3 regions of the Kitasatospora sp. NPDC088351 genome follow, and region 3 is predicted to be linked to each of the others. Evidence: predicted binding sites of a transcription regulator. Region 3 holds the regulator's gene; each other region holds the start of a gene.
The links. The regulator HrcA, encoded in region 3, represses chaperone genes, less so after heat shock. The targets are predictions, from matches to a motif close to TTNGCACTCNGNNNNNCNGAGTGCNAA.
Positions count from the first base shown of each region.

Region 1: groL (chaperonin GroEL) is a predicted target of HrcA. The motif match lies at 2,254-2,280, and genes of this name have one in related genera.
Region 2: groES (co-chaperone GroES) is a predicted target of HrcA. The motif match lies at 2,118-2,144, and genes of this name have one in related genera.

Region 1 is NZ_JBFBIL010000056.1:15,796-20,915, reverse strand. Features, by position in the region: gene thrC (threonine synthase) at 1-975, shown strand, start outside; gene AB0P06_RS29430 (ubiquitin-like small modifier protein 1) at 1,004-1,282, shown strand; gene AB0P06_RS29425 (cold-shock protein) at 1,859-2,062, shown strand; gene groL (chaperonin GroEL) at 2,437-4,059, shown strand; gene AB0P06_RS29415 (hypothetical protein) at 4,151-4,519, shown strand; gene AB0P06_RS29410 (hypothetical protein) at 4,615-5,120, opposite strand, start outside.
Region 2 is NZ_JBFBIL010000006.1:34,099-39,218, reverse strand. Features, by position in the region: gene groL (chaperonin GroEL) at 1-1,536, opposite strand, end outside; gene groES (co-chaperone GroES) at 1,671-1,976, opposite strand; gene AB0P06_RS06555 (methyltransferase domain-containing protein) at 2,256-3,473, shown strand; gene AB0P06_RS06550 (polysaccharide deacetylase family protein) at 3,455-4,369, opposite strand; gene AB0P06_RS06545 (hypothetical protein) at 4,445-4,693, opposite strand; gene tsaD (tRNA (adenosine(37)-N6)-threonylcarbamoyltransferase complex transferase subunit TsaD) at 4,708-5,120, opposite strand, start outside.
Region 3 is NZ_JBFBIL010000015.1:15-4,937, forward strand. Features, by position in the region: gene dnaJ (molecular chaperone DnaJ) at 105-1,247, opposite strand; gene hrcA (heat-inducible transcriptional repressor HrcA) at 1,321-2,355, opposite strand; gene htpX (zinc metalloprotease HtpX) at 2,617-3,537, shown strand; gene AB0P06_RS13935 (hypothetical protein) at 3,560-4,144, shown strand; gene AB0P06_RS13940 (DUF3097 domain-containing protein) at 4,188-4,923, shown strand, end outside.

The DNA.
Region 1 (5,120 bases), on a different contig from region 3:
GAGCTGGGCTTCACCGCTCAGCTGCACATCAAGGACGACTCGGGCAACCCCACCCACTCGTTCAAGGACCGCGTGGTGGCCTGCGCCATCGAGGCGGCCCGCGCGTTCGGCTTCACCACGCTGTCCTGCTCGTCCACCGGCAACCTGGCCGGCGCGGTCGGTGCGGCGGCGGCCCGGGCCGGATTCAAGTCCTGCGTGTTCATCCCGCACGACCTGGAGCAGGGCAAGGTCGTGATGGCCGGGGTCTACGGCGGCGAGCTGGTCGGCATCGAGGGCAACTACGACGACGTCAACCGCTTCTGTTCGGAGCTGATCGGCGACCCGGCCGGCGAGGGCTGGGGCTTCGTGAACGTCAACCTCCGCCCGTACTACGGCGAGGGCTCCAAGACGCTGGCGTACGAGATCTGCGAGCAGCTCGGCTGGCGGCTGCCGGAGCAGATCGTCATCCCGATCGCCTCGGGCTCCCAGCTCACCAAGATCGACAAGGGGCTGCAGGAGCTGATCAGGCTCGGTCTGGTCGAGGACCGGCCGTACCGGATCTTCGGGGCGCAGGCGGCCGGCTGCTCGCCGGTGTCGGCCGCGTTCAAGGCCGGCCGGGACGTGATCCGCCCGGTCAAGCCGGACACCATCGCCAAGTCGCTGGCGATCGGCAACCCGGCCGACGGCCCGTACGTGCTGGACATCGCCCGCCGCACCGGCGGCGTGGTCGAGGACGTCACCGACGCCGAGGTGGTGGCCGCGATCAAGCTGCTGGCCCGCACCGAGGGCATCTTCGCCGAGACCGCGGGCGGGGTGACCGTCGGCGTGCTGAAGAAGCTCGTCGAGACCGGGCAGCTGGACCCGGCCAAGGAGACCGTCGCGATCAACACCGGCGACGGCCTGAAGACCTTGGACGCCGTCTCCGACTCCGGCATGACCACCGTCATCCGCCCGACGCTGGAGTCCTTCCGCGACGCCGGCCTCGCCTCCGCCTGACCACCACCCCGCTAGGAGAGCCCCCGCCATGAGCGCCAACGTCCGCATTCCCACCATCCTGCGCACCTACACCGGCGGCTCCGCCGAGGTCGCCGCCGAGGGTGCCACCCTGGGCGATGTCATCGCCGACCTCGACAAGAACCACCCGGGCATCGCCGCCCGCGTCCTGGACGACGCCGGCAAGCTGCGCCGCTTCGTGAACGTCTACGTCAACGACGACGACGTGCGGTTCGCGGAGGGGCTGGCGACCGAGATCAAGGACGGCGCGAGCGTGTCGATCATCCCGGCGGTGGCCGGCGGCTGCTGAGCCCGTCCGCCGCTCTTCCCGGCCGGCCGTTCCCGCGTACGGAATTCCGAATTCCGTACGCGGGGGCGGCCGGCCGCATTTCGGCGGGAATATTTCCGGGTCCAGTCGGAGTAGAGTGTCGCTCGGCTGGGAACAGGGCTCCCCTTCCCCTTTCACCGGCGCCCGAATCCGGCTGAACCCGTATCGCCGGTGACCGTCCGGCCGCTGAGACCGGCGCCGCGCGCACGGCCGTGAAACATGTCAGGCAGATGTCAGAATTCTCAAGGGGATTTGAGTAATTCGTCCGCTATGTCCGGCGTGAAATGCCGATTTCCTCCTGATTTCACCTGAGGTGTCCCCTGGCGGGCCCGGGGAATTCCCTGCGGCTGACCCTGTTGCAGAGGGCGTCGATCCGGATACATTCAGCCGCGATCGACGCGATCGCCCGCCCATCGGATGCCGTCCGGTGGCTCGGCGGGGGACCGCGGCGTGCACGGCTGCGTCCAGGGGGGGTTCCCCGGGCCGGCCTCGAAACCAGACCCGGGCCCGCGACCTGCGGGCGCGTGAAGGGCCAGCACAGCACTAGGGGAGTTCGGAATGGCTCAGGGCACCGTCAAGTGGTTCAACGCGGAGAAGGGCTACGGCTTCATCGCGGTCGACGGTGGTGCGGACGTCTTCGTCCACTACAGCGCGATCCAGATGGACGGCTACCGCACCCTTGAGGAGGGCCAGCGGGTCGAGTTCGAGATCTCTCAGGGGCAGAAGGGCCCGCAGGCGGACATGGTCCGCGCCGCGGTCTGACCTTTCCGACCCCCAGGAGTTCGGCTCGGCCCATCGGCTGGTGCGCCTCTTGCTTCGCGACGGGCCCGTACGACACACGTCGTACGGGCCCGTCGGCACGTGCGGCGGCGGGCGCCGCCGCACGTGGCGCCCGGGGCCCGTCGCGCGTCCGCCCGCGGGTGGCCGGTGCGGCTCGCGGGTTGCCGATTGGGCTTGCACTCGCCCTGCCAGAGTGCTAATCATTGGCGTTAGCACTCACAGCGTGAGAGTGACAGCGGACCGGGTCGGTGAGGCCCCCGGGAGCGGTAGGGGAAAGGACCCCCGCACACCAGGGCCGTCCGTCGCGGGCACCCCTTGGTCCGAGCAGTCGACCGTGTCCCGGAGGACCACTTCAGATGGCCAAGATCATCGCCTTTGATGAGGAAGCTCGCCGCGGCCTTGAGCGTGGCATGAACCAGCTCGCCGACGCAGTGAAGGTCACGCTCGGCCCCAAGGGTCGCAACGTCGTTCTGGAGAAGAAGTGGGGCGCCCCCACGATCACCAACGACGGTGTCTCCATCGCCAAGGAGATCGAGCTCGAGGACCCGTACGAGAAGATCGGCGCGGAGCTCGTCAAGGAGGTCGCCAAGAAGACCGACGACGTCGCGGGTGACGGCACCACCACCGCCACCGTGCTGGCCCAGGCGCTCGTCCGCGAGGGTCTGCGCAACGTCGCCGCCGGCGCCAACCCGATGGCCCTGAAGCGCGGCATCGAGAAGGCCGTCGCCGCCGTCTCGGACCAGCTGCTGGCCCAGGCCAAGGACGTGGAGACCAAGGAGCAGATCGCCTCCACCGCCTCCATCTCGGCCGCCGACACCCAGATCGGCGAGCTCATCGCCGAGGCCATGGACAAGGTCGGCAAGGAAGGCGTCATCACCGTCGAGGAGAGCAACACCTTCGGTCTGGAGCTTGAGCTCACCGAGGGCATGCGCTTCGACAAGGGCTACATCTCCGCCTACTTCGCCACCGACCTGGAGCGTATGGAGGCGAGCTTCGAGGACCCGTACATCCTCATCGCCAACTCCAAGATCGGCTCGGTCAAGGACCTGCTCCCGCTGCTGGAGAAGGTCATGCAGAGCGGCAAGCCGCTGGTCATCATCGCCGAGGACGTCGAGGGCGAGGCCCTGTCGACCCTGGTCGTGAACAAGATCCGCGGCACCTTCAAGTCCGTCGCCGTCAAGGCCCCGGGCTTCGGCGACCGCCGCAAGGCCATGCTCGGCGACATCGCCATCCTCACCGGTGGCACCGTGATCTCCGAGGAGGTCGGCCTCAAGCTCGAGAACGCCGGCATCGACCTGCTGGGCACCGCCCGCAAGGTGGTCATCACCAAGGACGAGACCACCATCGTCGACGGTGGCGGTGACAGCGAGCAGGTCGCCGGCCGCGTGAACCAGATCCGCGCCGAGATCGAGAACAGCGACTCGGACTACGACCGCGAGAAGCTCCAGGAGCGCCTCGCCAAGCTGGCCGGCGGCGTGGCCGTCATCAAGGCCGGCGCGGCCACCGAGGTGGAGCTCAAGGAGCGCAAGCACCGCATCGAGGACGCCGTCCGCAACGCCAAGGCCGCCGTCGAGGAGGGCATCGTCGCCGGTGGTGGCGTCGCCCTGCTGCAGGCCTCGGTCGCGTTCGACAAGCTGGAGCTCGAGGGCGACGAGGCCACCGGTGCCAACATCGTCAAGGTCGCGCTGGAGGCCCCGATCAAGCAGATCGCGACCAACGCCGGCCTGGAGGGTGGCGTCGTGGTGGAGAAGGTGCGCAACCTTCCCGCCGGTCACGGCCTGAACGCCGCCACCAACGAGTACGTCGACCTGGTCGCCGCGGGCATCATCGACCCGGCCAAGGTCACCCGCTCCGCGCTGCAGAACGCCGCCTCCATCGCGGCGCTCTTCCTCACCACCGAGGCCGTCATCGCCGACAAGCCGGAGAAGGCCGCCGCGGCCGCCGGCGGCGGCATGCCGGGCGGTGACATGGACTTCTGATCCGACTCGATCGGATCGGGCAGTTCCTCGCTCGCATGGGCGGTTCCCTCCGGGGAGCCGCCCATGCGGCGTTCTGCGGGAGAATGGACGGATGGCTTCCACCGGTGACACCGCTGACATCGAGACCGCCCTGCACAACGCGCGGGCGCTGATCCTCGCCGACCTCTCCGCCCGGGACGTGGCGGACGCCGCCGTGGTGTCGCTGGTGGAGAACGCCGTGACACACCGGCGCTGGTGGCTGGGGCAGTGGCCGGACGGCGCCGAGTACGTGCTCGGGCTGGTCGCCCAGGACGTCCAGGACGCGCTGCTGGAGGAGTACGGGCGGTGGCCGCTGTGCACCGCGTGCGCGGCGGACGGGGACCCGCACGCGCTCGGCGTGGAGCCGGAGCTCGGGCCCGAGCCGCACTGGGTGTGCGGCAAGGAGGGGGCGGTGGTGTCGCCCGTCGGCCGGCTGTCGTAGACCGCGCCCGGCCGGGACCGCTTTCGGCCGCCGTCGCGCTCCGGGGCGCGACGGCGGCCCTTGTGCCGCCCGGGGCGTTCGCGGTCCGTGGCGTCCTACTCGGAGCCCTCCAGGAGGCCGAGTTCGGCGGCCAGGTTGGCTCGGGCGGGGGCGTCGAAGCGTTCGCGGGCGGCTGGGGTGCGGTAGAGCGCGGGGAGCGCGAGGAGCCGGCGCAGGACCGCCGCGCGCCCGGCCCGGAAGTCCGGCTCGGGGACGAAGGCGTACTCCGCGCGTACGGCGGCCGCGTACGCCGCGTACGCCTCGGGGGTGCCGCCGAGGACGGCGAGGTCCGCGTCACAGAGCACCTCGCCGTCCCGGTCGCCGGGGGCGGGGCGGTGGGTGGTGGTCAGCCGGACCAGCCGCGCGACCTCGGCCACCCGGGCGGCCGGCAGAGCGGCCTCGGTGAGCGCCCGGACGGCGAGGGCCGCGCTGCGCTCCTCGTTCTCGGAGCGGTCGGGGCGGTAGACGGCGTCGTGGAACCAGGCGGCCAGCCGGACGGTGTCCGGTGCGTCGGCGTGTCCGGCGAGCGTGTCGACGTGGCCCAGCACCGCCCGCAGGTGAT
Region 2 (5,120 bases), on a different contig from region 3:
GGAGGCGATCGAGGCGGCGTTCTCCAGCGCGGAGCGGGTGACCTTGACCGGGTCGATGACGCCGGCCTTCACCAGGTCGCCGTACTCGCCGGTGGCGGCGTTGTAGCCCTGGCCCGCCTCCAGCTCGGCGACCTTGGAGGTGATGACGTAGCCCTCCAGGCCGGCGTTCTGGGCGATCCAGCGCAGCGGCTCGGCCAGCGCCTTGCGGACGACCGCGACACCGGTCGCCTCGTCGCCCGACAGGCCCAGGCCGTCCTCCAGCACCTTGGCGGCGTGCACCAGGGAGGCGCCACCGCCGGCGACGATGCCCTCCTCGACCGCGGCACGGGTCGCCGAGATGGCGTCCTCCAGACGGTGCTTGCGCTCCTTCAGCTCCACCTCGGTGGCGGCGCCGACCTTGATGACGCAGACGCCGCCGGCCAGCTTGGCCAGGCGCTCCTGCAGCTTCTCGCGGTCCCAGTCGGAGTCGGTGTTCGCGATCTCGCCCTTGATCTGGGCGACGCGGCCGGCCACGGCCTCGGTGTCACCGGCGCCGTCGACGACGGTGGTCTCGTCCTTGGTGATGGTCACGCGGCGGGCGGTGCCCAGCACGTCCACACCGGCCTGGTCGAGCTTGAGGCCGACCTCCTCGGAGATGACGGTGGCACCGGTCAGGGTGGCCAGGTCGCCGAGGATCGCCTTGCGGCGGTCGCCGAAGCCCGGGGCCTTGACGGCGACCGCGTTGAAGGTGCCGCGGATCTTGTTCACCACGAGGGTCGACAGCGCCTCGCCGTCGACGTCCTCGGCGATGATCAGCAGCGGCTTCGAGGAACCGCCCTGGAGGATCTTCTCCAGCAGCGGCAGCAGCTCCTGGATGGAGGAGATCTTGCCCTGGTTGATCAGGATGTACGGGTCCTCCAGGACCGCCTCCTGCCGCTCCGCGTCGGTGACGAAGTACGGCGACAGGTAGCCCTTGTCGAACTGCATGCCCTCGGTGAAGTCCAGCTCCACGCCGAAGGTGTTCGACTCCTCGACGGTGATGACACCGTCCTTGCCGACCTTGTCGATCGCCTCGGCGATCAGCTCGCCGACCTGGGTGTCCTGCGCGGAGAGGGACGCGACGGCGGCGACGTCGTCCTTGCCCTCGATCTCGCGGGCGATGGAGAGCAGGTGCTCGGAGACGGCGGCGACGGCCTTGTCGATGCCCTTCTTCAGGGCGGCCGGGCCGGCACCGGCGGCGACGTTGCGCAGCCCCTCGTTGACCAGGGCCTGGGCCAGCACGGTGGCGGTGGTGGTGCCGTCACCCGCGACGTCGTTGGTCTTGGTGGCGACCTCCTTGACGAGCTGCGCGCCAAGGTTCTCGTACGGGTCGTCCAGCTCGACCTCACGGGCGATGGTGACACCGTCGTTGGTGATGGTCGGGGCGCCGAACTTCTTGTCGATGACGACGTTGCGGCCCTTGGGGCCGATGGTCACCTTGACGGTGTCGGCCAGCTTGTTCACACCGCGCTCCAGCGAGCGGCGGGCGTCCTCGTCGAACTGCAGGATCTTCGCCATGTTCCCTATTCCCTCGGGGCTGCGGCCGGCCCACCGACCGCTGAAACTACGTGAACCAACAACCACGCCCCGGGCCCCTGTCACTGGGACACGGATCCGGGGCGGGCTGGAACGTCTTGCTTCCCGACGTCGCGTTACTTCTCGATGATGGCGAGAACGTCGCGAGCCGAGAGGACGAGGTACTCCTCGCCCTGGTACTTCACCTCGGTGCCGCCGTACTTCGAGTACAGGACGATGTCGCCGACGGCGACATCGAGCGGCAGACGCTGGCCGTCCTCGAAGCGGCCCGGGCCGACGGCCAGGACGACGCCCTCCTGGGGCTTCTCCTTGGCCGTGTCCGGGATGACCAGGCCGGAGGCCGTGGTGGTCTCGGCGTCGAGCGGCTGGACCACAATGCGGTCCTCGAGCGGCTTGATGGCAACCTTGCTGCTGGTGGTCACGTCCGAGCTCCCCTTCGGAGATTACGGGGTTTTCTAACGGGTAGGGGCGAACCTGCGAGCCTGCCGTCGCGGGGGTCAGACACGCTTCATCGCGTTAGCACTCACCAGGTGGAGAGTGCCAAGGACGACCATAGGGTGCGGTTAGCACTCAGTCAACCAGAGTGCCAACGGCGCGCCCTCGTGTTGCGCGTGGCGCGGTGGGCCCACGGCGCACCGGGGCCTGCGGGCAGGCGGCCGACGACGCGTCGCGCCGGGCCCGGGACCGGGGAGAATGACCGGGTGGAGACCGAGAACCTGCAGCCCCTGCTGACCCCCGAGGGGCAGTCCCTGCTCGCCGAACTGCGTGAGTTCGCGCCCGAGGAGGAGCTGGCCCTGGCCACCCGGCTGCGGCGGGAGCACCCGGCGGAGCTGGTGTCGGCGGCGTTCGGGCAGGCCCGGCTGCGGCAGCGGGCCCGGGCGAAGTTCGGCCCGGACGCCGACCTGATGTACTTCACGCCCAACGGGGTCGAGCAGTCCACCCGGCGCAGCGTCGCCGAGTGGCGGGCGCGGCGCTTCGCCGGGCTGGGCGTGCGCCGGCTGGCCGACCTCTGCTGCGGCATCGGCGGGGACGTCCTGGCGCTGGCCCGGGCCGGGATCGAGGTGCTCGCCGTCGACCGGGACCCGGCGGCCTGTGCCGCCACCGCCGCGAACGCGGCCGCGCTGGGCCTGTCCGACCTGGTGGAGGTGCGCTGCGCGGACGTCGCCGACATCGATGTCACCGGCTACGACGCGGTCTTCACCGACCCGGCCCGCCGGACGTCACGCGGCCGGGTGTTCGACCCGGAGGCGTACGCCCCGCCGCTCTCCTGGGCGATCGAGGCCGGCCGCCGCACCCCGGTCGGCGCGCTGAAGGTCGCGCCGGGCATCCCGCACGAGGCCGTCCCGGCCGACGCCGAGGCCGAGTGGGTCTCCGACCACGGGGACGTCAAGGAGGCGGTGCTCTGGTTCGGCACCGGGGCCGGGCACCCGCACCGCGCCACCCTGCTGCCGCACGGCACCACGCTGACCGGCGGCGACCTGCCCGACCCGCCCGCCGGACCGGTCGGCCGCTACCTGTACGAGCCGGACGGCGCGGTGATCCGCGCCCACCTGGTCGCCGAGGTGGCCGGCCAGGTGGGCGGCCGGCTGATCGACCCGAAGATCGCCTACCTCACCTCGGACCGCCTGGTCGCCACCCCGTACGCGCACGCGTACGAGCTCACCGACGTGCTGCCGTTCCACATCAAGAAGCTGAAGGCGCTGCTGCGCGAACGGGCCGTCGGCACGGTGGTGATCAAGAAGCGCGGGATGGCGATCACCCCCGAGGAGCTGCGCCGGCAGCTGAAGCCGTCCGGGCCGAACAGCGTCACGGTGATCCTCAGCCGCACCGACCGGGGCCCGCTGATGATGCTGGGCCGGCCGGTGACGGCCGGGGCGGCGGCGGATCAGGTGGCGGCGGATCAGGCCGGGGGCGCCTGAATGTAGTCCTCGAGCCGGGCCACCGCGAAGCCCTGCTCCTGGATGCGGGCCAGCATCTCGCCGAACATCTGCGTCATCGTCTCGCCCTTGAGGTCCTTCGGGCCCCGGAAGTGGGCGAGGACGATGTCGCCGGGCTTCAGCTTCTTGTCCGCCGCCTGGTACTGCATGTCGTGGATCTGCATCGACTCGCACCAGAGCACGATGGCCCGCGGTCCGCACTGCTGCACCGAGCCGTTCAGCGCCGGGGTGTTGGCGCCGTCCCCGTAGGGCGGGCGGAACAGCAGCGGCGCGGTGCCGTACTGCTGGGTGAGCGCGGACTGGGCGTCGCAGATCTCGGACTTCTGCTTCTCCGGCGGGACCTTGCTCATCTGCGCGTGGTCCACGGTGTGGTTGTGGATGTGGTTGCCGAGCGCCTGGAGCGGCTTGAAGTAGCCGTAGTTGTCCTTGACGATGTCCCGGGTCAGGAACATCGAGACCGGCACCTTGAGGTCGGTCAGCATCTCGACGAACTTCGGGTCCTTCTCGGCGCCGTCGTCGATGGTGATGAAGACGACCTTGTCGGCCGTCTTCACATCGCTGAACACCGGTACGGTGCCGGTCCGTTCGAGTTTGATCGGCTTGTCGGCGGGCGCGGCCGGGGCGGGCGCCAGCGGCTTGAGGTTCCACTTCGCCCAGGCCGCCGGGTCCCCGGCGGCCGGTGGTGCGGCGGGCGTGGTGGCCGCGGCGGCCGCCGGGGTCTGCGCGCCGCCGCCCGAGGGGTGGGCCGCGGTGGACGGTGTGCCGCCGGCCGCCGCCGGCGTACCGCCACCGCTGCTGCCGCACCCGGTGGCGGCGGCCAGCAGCGCCAGCGCCCCCACCGCGTACGTCTTCGTCCTGCTCCGCCCGTACTTCTTCACCGCGCCGCGCTCCCCGGATCCGTCCAGCCGTCTCGCCCTAGAGCACGGTAGCGGCCGGCGCGGCGGTTCCCGTCCTCATGGCTCGACGTGCTCGCTGGTGAAGGACCAGCGGTGCACCGGGCGGCCGAGCAGGCCGGCCGGCGGCTCGGCGAGCGGAACGGGCTCGCCGGTCCACCAGGTGATCAGCAGCACCCGCTCGCCCGGGGCGCTGAACAGCTCGGTGCGGACCAGACCGGCCGCGCCGCGCAGGGCGGGCAGGGCGACGGCGTGCACCCAGGCGGTCAGCTCGGCGGCCCGCCCGTCGGCGGCCCGGGCCTCCCACATCGCGGCGGTGGTGCTCACCGGCCACCGCCGAGGGCCTGGTAGGCCTGGCCGTGGACGTCGCCGTGCCCGGACGCCACCGCCGGTACGTGCGTCTCGGTGACGGGCAGCGAGGAGTCGGCGGAGAGGTCGAAGGCGGACGGCGCGCGGTCCCGCCAGACCATCTCGGCGCCGAGCGCGGCGACCATCGCGCCGTTGTCGGTGCACAGGCCGGGGCGCGGCACCCGCAGCCGGATGCCCGCCTTGTCGCAGCGCTGCTGGGCCATCTCCCGCAGCCGCGAGTTGGCCGCCACCCCGCCGCCGATCATCAGGTGGTCGACGCCGTTGTCCCTGCACGCCTTGACGGCCTTGCGGGTCAGCACGTCGGTGACCGCCTCCTGGAAGGACGCCGCCACGTCGGCGACCGGCACCTCCTCGCCGGCCCGGCGCT
Region 3 (4,923 bases):
CGGCCGGGGGGCCCTCTGGGGGCGCGCGGGGCGCGCCCTCCCCGCGGGCCCGGTCCGCGCGCTCCCCGCGCCCCTCGTGGTGCTTGCACACTCCTGCGGGCGCCTCAGCGCCCGTTGAACGCGTCCTTCAGCCGGGAGAACAGCCCCTGCTGGCCGGGCGCGAACTGGCCGGACGGCCGCTCCTCGCCGCGCAGCACGGCGAGGCGGCGGAGCAGGTCCTCCTGCTCGGCGTCGAGCTTGGTGGGCGTCTGCACCTCGACATGCACTATCAGGTCGCCCCGGCCGCCACCGCGCAGGTGGGTGATGCCCCGGCCGTGCAGCGGGATCGACTGGCCGGACTGGGTGCCGGGCCGGATGTCGAGCTCCTCCAGGCCGTCCAGCGTCTGCAGCGGCACCTGGGTGCCGAGCGCGGCGGCCGTCATCGGGATGGTGACCGTGCAGTGCAGGTCGTCCCCGCGGCGCTGGAACACCGTGTGGGTGGTCTCGGCGATCTCGACGTACAGGTCGCCGGCGGGGCCGCCACCGGGGCCGACCTCGCCCTCGCCGGCCAGCTGGATGCGGGTGCCGTTGTCGACACCGGCCGGGATCTTGACCGTCAGGGTGCGCCGGGCGCGGACCCGGCCGTCGCCCGCGCACTCCGGGCACGGGGTCGGCACGACGGTGCCGAAGCCCTGGCACTGCGGGCAGGGGCGGGAGGTCATGACCTGGCCCAGGAAGGACCGGGTGACCTGGGAGACCTCGCCCTTGCCGCGGCACATGTCACAGGTCTGCGCGGAGGTGCCGGGCGCGGCGCCCTCCCCGCTGCAGGTGGTGCAGGTGACGGCCGTGTCGACCTGGAGTTCCTTGGTGGTGCCGAAGGCGGCCTCCTCCAGGGTGATCTCCAGCCGGATCATGGCGTCCTGGCCGCGCCTGGTCCGCGAGCGCGGGCCGCGCTGACCGGCCGCGGCGCCGAAGAAGGCGTCCATGATGTCGGAGAAGCCGAAACCGGCCGCGCCCGCGCCGAAGCCGCCCGCGCCTCCGCCGCCGTTGGGCGAGAGAGGGTCCCCGCCGAGGTCGTAGACCTGACGCTTCTGCGGGTCGGAGAGCACCTCGTAGGCGGCGTTGATCTCCTTGAACCGCTCCTGCGTCTTCGGGTCCGGGTTGACGTCCGGGTGCAGTTCGCGCGCCAGGCGCCGGAACGCCTTCTTGATCTCGTCCTGCCCCGCATCCCGTCGGACGCCGAGTACCGCGTAGTAGTCCGTGGCCACCAAATGCTCCGCTTGTTCCGCCTGTAGTAGTGCTTGCGACTGGGTACCACCATCGGTCTGATGGTGGCTGTTCCTACGACTCGGCCAGGATCTGGCCCACGTACCGTGCCACCGCCCGCACCGCCCCCATTGTGCCCGGATAGTCCATCCGGGTCGGACCGATCACACCCAGTTTGGCCACGCTCTCGTCGCCCGAACCGTAACCGACGGAGACGACCGAGGTGGAATTGAGCCCCTCGTAGGCGTTCTCCCGGCCGATCCGGACCGTCATCCCCGCGTCGCCGGTCTCACCCAGGAGGCGGAGCAGGACGACCTGCTCCTCCAGCGCTTCCAGCACCGGCTGGATGGTGAGCGGGAAGTCGTGGCCGAAACGGGTCAGGTTGGCCGTGCCGGCCAGCATGATCCGTTCCTCGTTCTGTTCGGCGAGCGCCTCGAAGAGCGTCGCCAGGACGGTGACGACGGCCGGCCGGTCGGCCGCCTCGAAACCGGCCGGCAACTCCTCCAGCAGCCCCGGCACCTCGGGCAGCCGCTGCCCGACCGCGTGCGCGTTGATCCGCGCCCGCAGATCCGCGAGGAGGGTCTCGCCGACCGGGCCCGGGCAGTCCATCATCCGCTGCTCGACCCGGCCGGTGTTGGTGATCAGGACCAGCATCACCTTGACCGGGGCCAGCGCGACCAGCTCGATGTGCCGGACGGTCGACCGGGAGAGCGAGGGGTACTGGACCACCGCGACCTGCCGGGTGAGCTGGGCGAGCAGCCGGACCGTCCGGGCGACCACGTCGTCCAGGTCGACCGCGCCGTCCAGGAAGTGCCGGATCGCCCGCCGCTCGGGCGCGCTCATCGGCTTGACCTCGGCGAGCCGGTCGACGAAGAGCCGGTAGCCCTTGTCGGTGGGGATCCGCCCGGCGCTGGTGTGCGGCTGGTGGATGTAGCCGTCCTCCTCCAGCGCGGCCATGTCGTTGCGGACGGTGGCCGGGGACACGCCGAGGCTGTGCCGCTCCACCAGGGCCTTGGAGCCGACCGGCTCCTCGGTTCCCACGTAGTCCTGGACGATGGCGCGAAGCACCGCGAGCTTGCGGTCGTCCAGCTGACGGACCTCACCGGCCATGGGGCACGCACCTCCGTCTTCGCACGTTGTCCGTAGTGACATGTGTCCGTTCTGGCATGTTGCGGGCCGTTCTGGGAGGCCCCGGCTTTGGCACTCTGAACAGCCGAGTGCCAGAACCGTACCTGCCAGTGTAAGGCCCGGGTCCGACGGCAGGAACGGCCCGGCCCGAGTGATCCTGCGCGCAATATCCGGCGCGCGGGTGATGCCGAGGGCCCGTCCGGGTGGCAGCATCGAAAGCGAACGGCTAACGGAGGAGCAGCGATGTCGAGCTCGGGCCAGCACACGCGCTTCGCACCCGACCGCGGCCTGACCGGCCGCATGGTCGCGACGATGTTCGTGATCGGGCTGCTGTACGTCGGATTCACCGGCCTGCTGATCGTGCTGCTGCGCGGGGCCTGGCCACTGATCGTGCTGATCTCGGGCGGTCTCTTCGTGGCCCAGTTCTGGTTCAGCGACAAGATCACCGAACGGGCGATGGGCGCCCACCGGGTGAGCCCGGAACAGTATCCGCAGCTGCACGGCACCATCGACCGGCTCTGCGCGCTGGCCGACATGCCCAAGCCGCGGGTGGCGGTCGCCGACAACGACATGCCGAACGCGTTCGCCACCGGCCGCAACCCGCAGAACGCCGTGGTCTGCGTGACCACCGGGCTGCTGCGGCGGCTGGAGCCGGAGGAGCTGGAGGGCGTGCTGGCGCACGAGCTCTCGCACGTGGCGCACCGGGACGTGGCGGTGATGACCATCGCCGGGTTCCTCGGGGTGCTGGCCGGGGCGATGACCCGGATCGCGATGTACGGCGGGTTCATGGGCGGGGGCCGCAACAACAACGACTCCAACGCCGCCATCGCCGCGCTGATCATCCCGCTGGTGTCGATCGTGGTGTACGCGATCAGCTTCCTGCTCACCCGGCTGCTCTCCCGCTACCGGGAGCTGGCCGCCGACCGCGCCGCCGCCCAGCTCACCGGCCGGCCCAGCGCGCTCGCGTCGGCGCTGACCAAGGTGACCGGCCAGATCGCCGCGATCCCGTCCAAGGACCTGCGCCAGGCACAGCCGTACAACGCCTTCTACTTCGCCCCGGCGCTGAGCGCCCGGGAGACCGCCTCGCAGCTGTTCTCCACCCACCCGTCGCTGGAGCAGCGACTGGAGCAGCTGGCGAAGATCTCGGCCCAGCTGGGCCGCTGAACCACCTCGGGAAAGGACCGCCGTGGGATTCCTGGACGCCCTGTTCGGGCGCACCAAGCCCGTCAAGCCCGACCTCGACCAGCTGTTCGGGGTCCCCTCGGCGGCACTGACCCTGGAGGCGGCGACCGGCTTCCGGCCGACCGGTCTCGGCTCGGTCTGCTTCGCGGCCGTCGAGGGCGGGGCGTTCGGCGAGGTCGAACGGCAGGTGCGGGCGCTGCTGGACGCCGACACCGAGCGCGGCGGCGTCCCGGTGGAGGCCTCCAAGGACGGGTACGGCTACTCCTGGCTGCTCGCCCGGCACACCCCGGAGGAGCTGCCGGAGCTGGTCAACGACCTGCACGCGGTCAACAGCGAGCTGGAGGCGAACGGCTTCGGACCGCAGCTGCTCTGCTCGCTGGTGGCCTTCCGCGACGAGCGGGGGCAGTCGCTGGCGCTGGTCTACCTGTACAAGCGCGGCACCTTCTACCCGTTCGCGCCGATGCCGGGCGGCGGGGAGAAGCGGAACAGCCCCCTGGAACTGCAGGTCAACGCCATGCTCGGGAACGACCTGCGGCTGGAGAAGGACCTCACCCGCTGGTTCCCGGTCTGGGGCGCGCCGGGGCTCTGACCTCCCGCCGGCCCTCCGCCGGATTTCCCTATAGTCACCTTCCATGCGCAGCCACCAGTACGGACCCGACCTGACCCCGCCGTGGAAGCGGCAGCAGCCCGCCCCGGAGGTGTCCGCCGAGCGGGACCTGGTGGTGGAGGAGGCGGCGACCGGCTTCTGCGGAGCGGTGGTGCGGTGCGAGAAGACCGCGGAGGGCTTCACCGTCACCCTGGAGGACCGCTTCGGCAAGCACCGGGTCTTCCCGCTGGTGCCGCGCGGCTTCCTGCTGGAGGGCCGGCCGGTCACCCTGGTCCGCCCCCCGGCGGCCGCGCCCGCGCCGTCCCGGGCCCCCGGCCGCACCGCCTCCGGCTCGATCGCCGTCCCCGGCGCCCGGGCCCGGGTGGCCCGCGAGTCGCGCATCTACGTCGAGGGCCGGCACGACGCCGAGCTGGTCGAGCGGGTCTGGGGCGACGACCTGCGGATCGAGGGCGTGGTCGTCGAGTACCTGGAGGGCGTCGACGACCTGCCCGCCATCGTCGCCGACTTCGCCCCCGGCCCCGGCCGCCGCCTCGGCGTCCTGGTGGACCACCTGCTCCCCGGCACCAAGGAGCACCGCATCGCCGCCCGGGTCACCGGCGACGCCGTCCTGGTCGTCGGCCACCCCTACATCGACATCTGGCAGGCCGTGAAGCCCGCGAGCGTCGGCATCCCCGGCTGGCCCGGCGTCCCCCGCGGCGAGGTGTGGAAGGAGGGCGTCTGCCGCCGCCTCGGCTGGCCGGCGGACACCCCCGCCGCCTGGA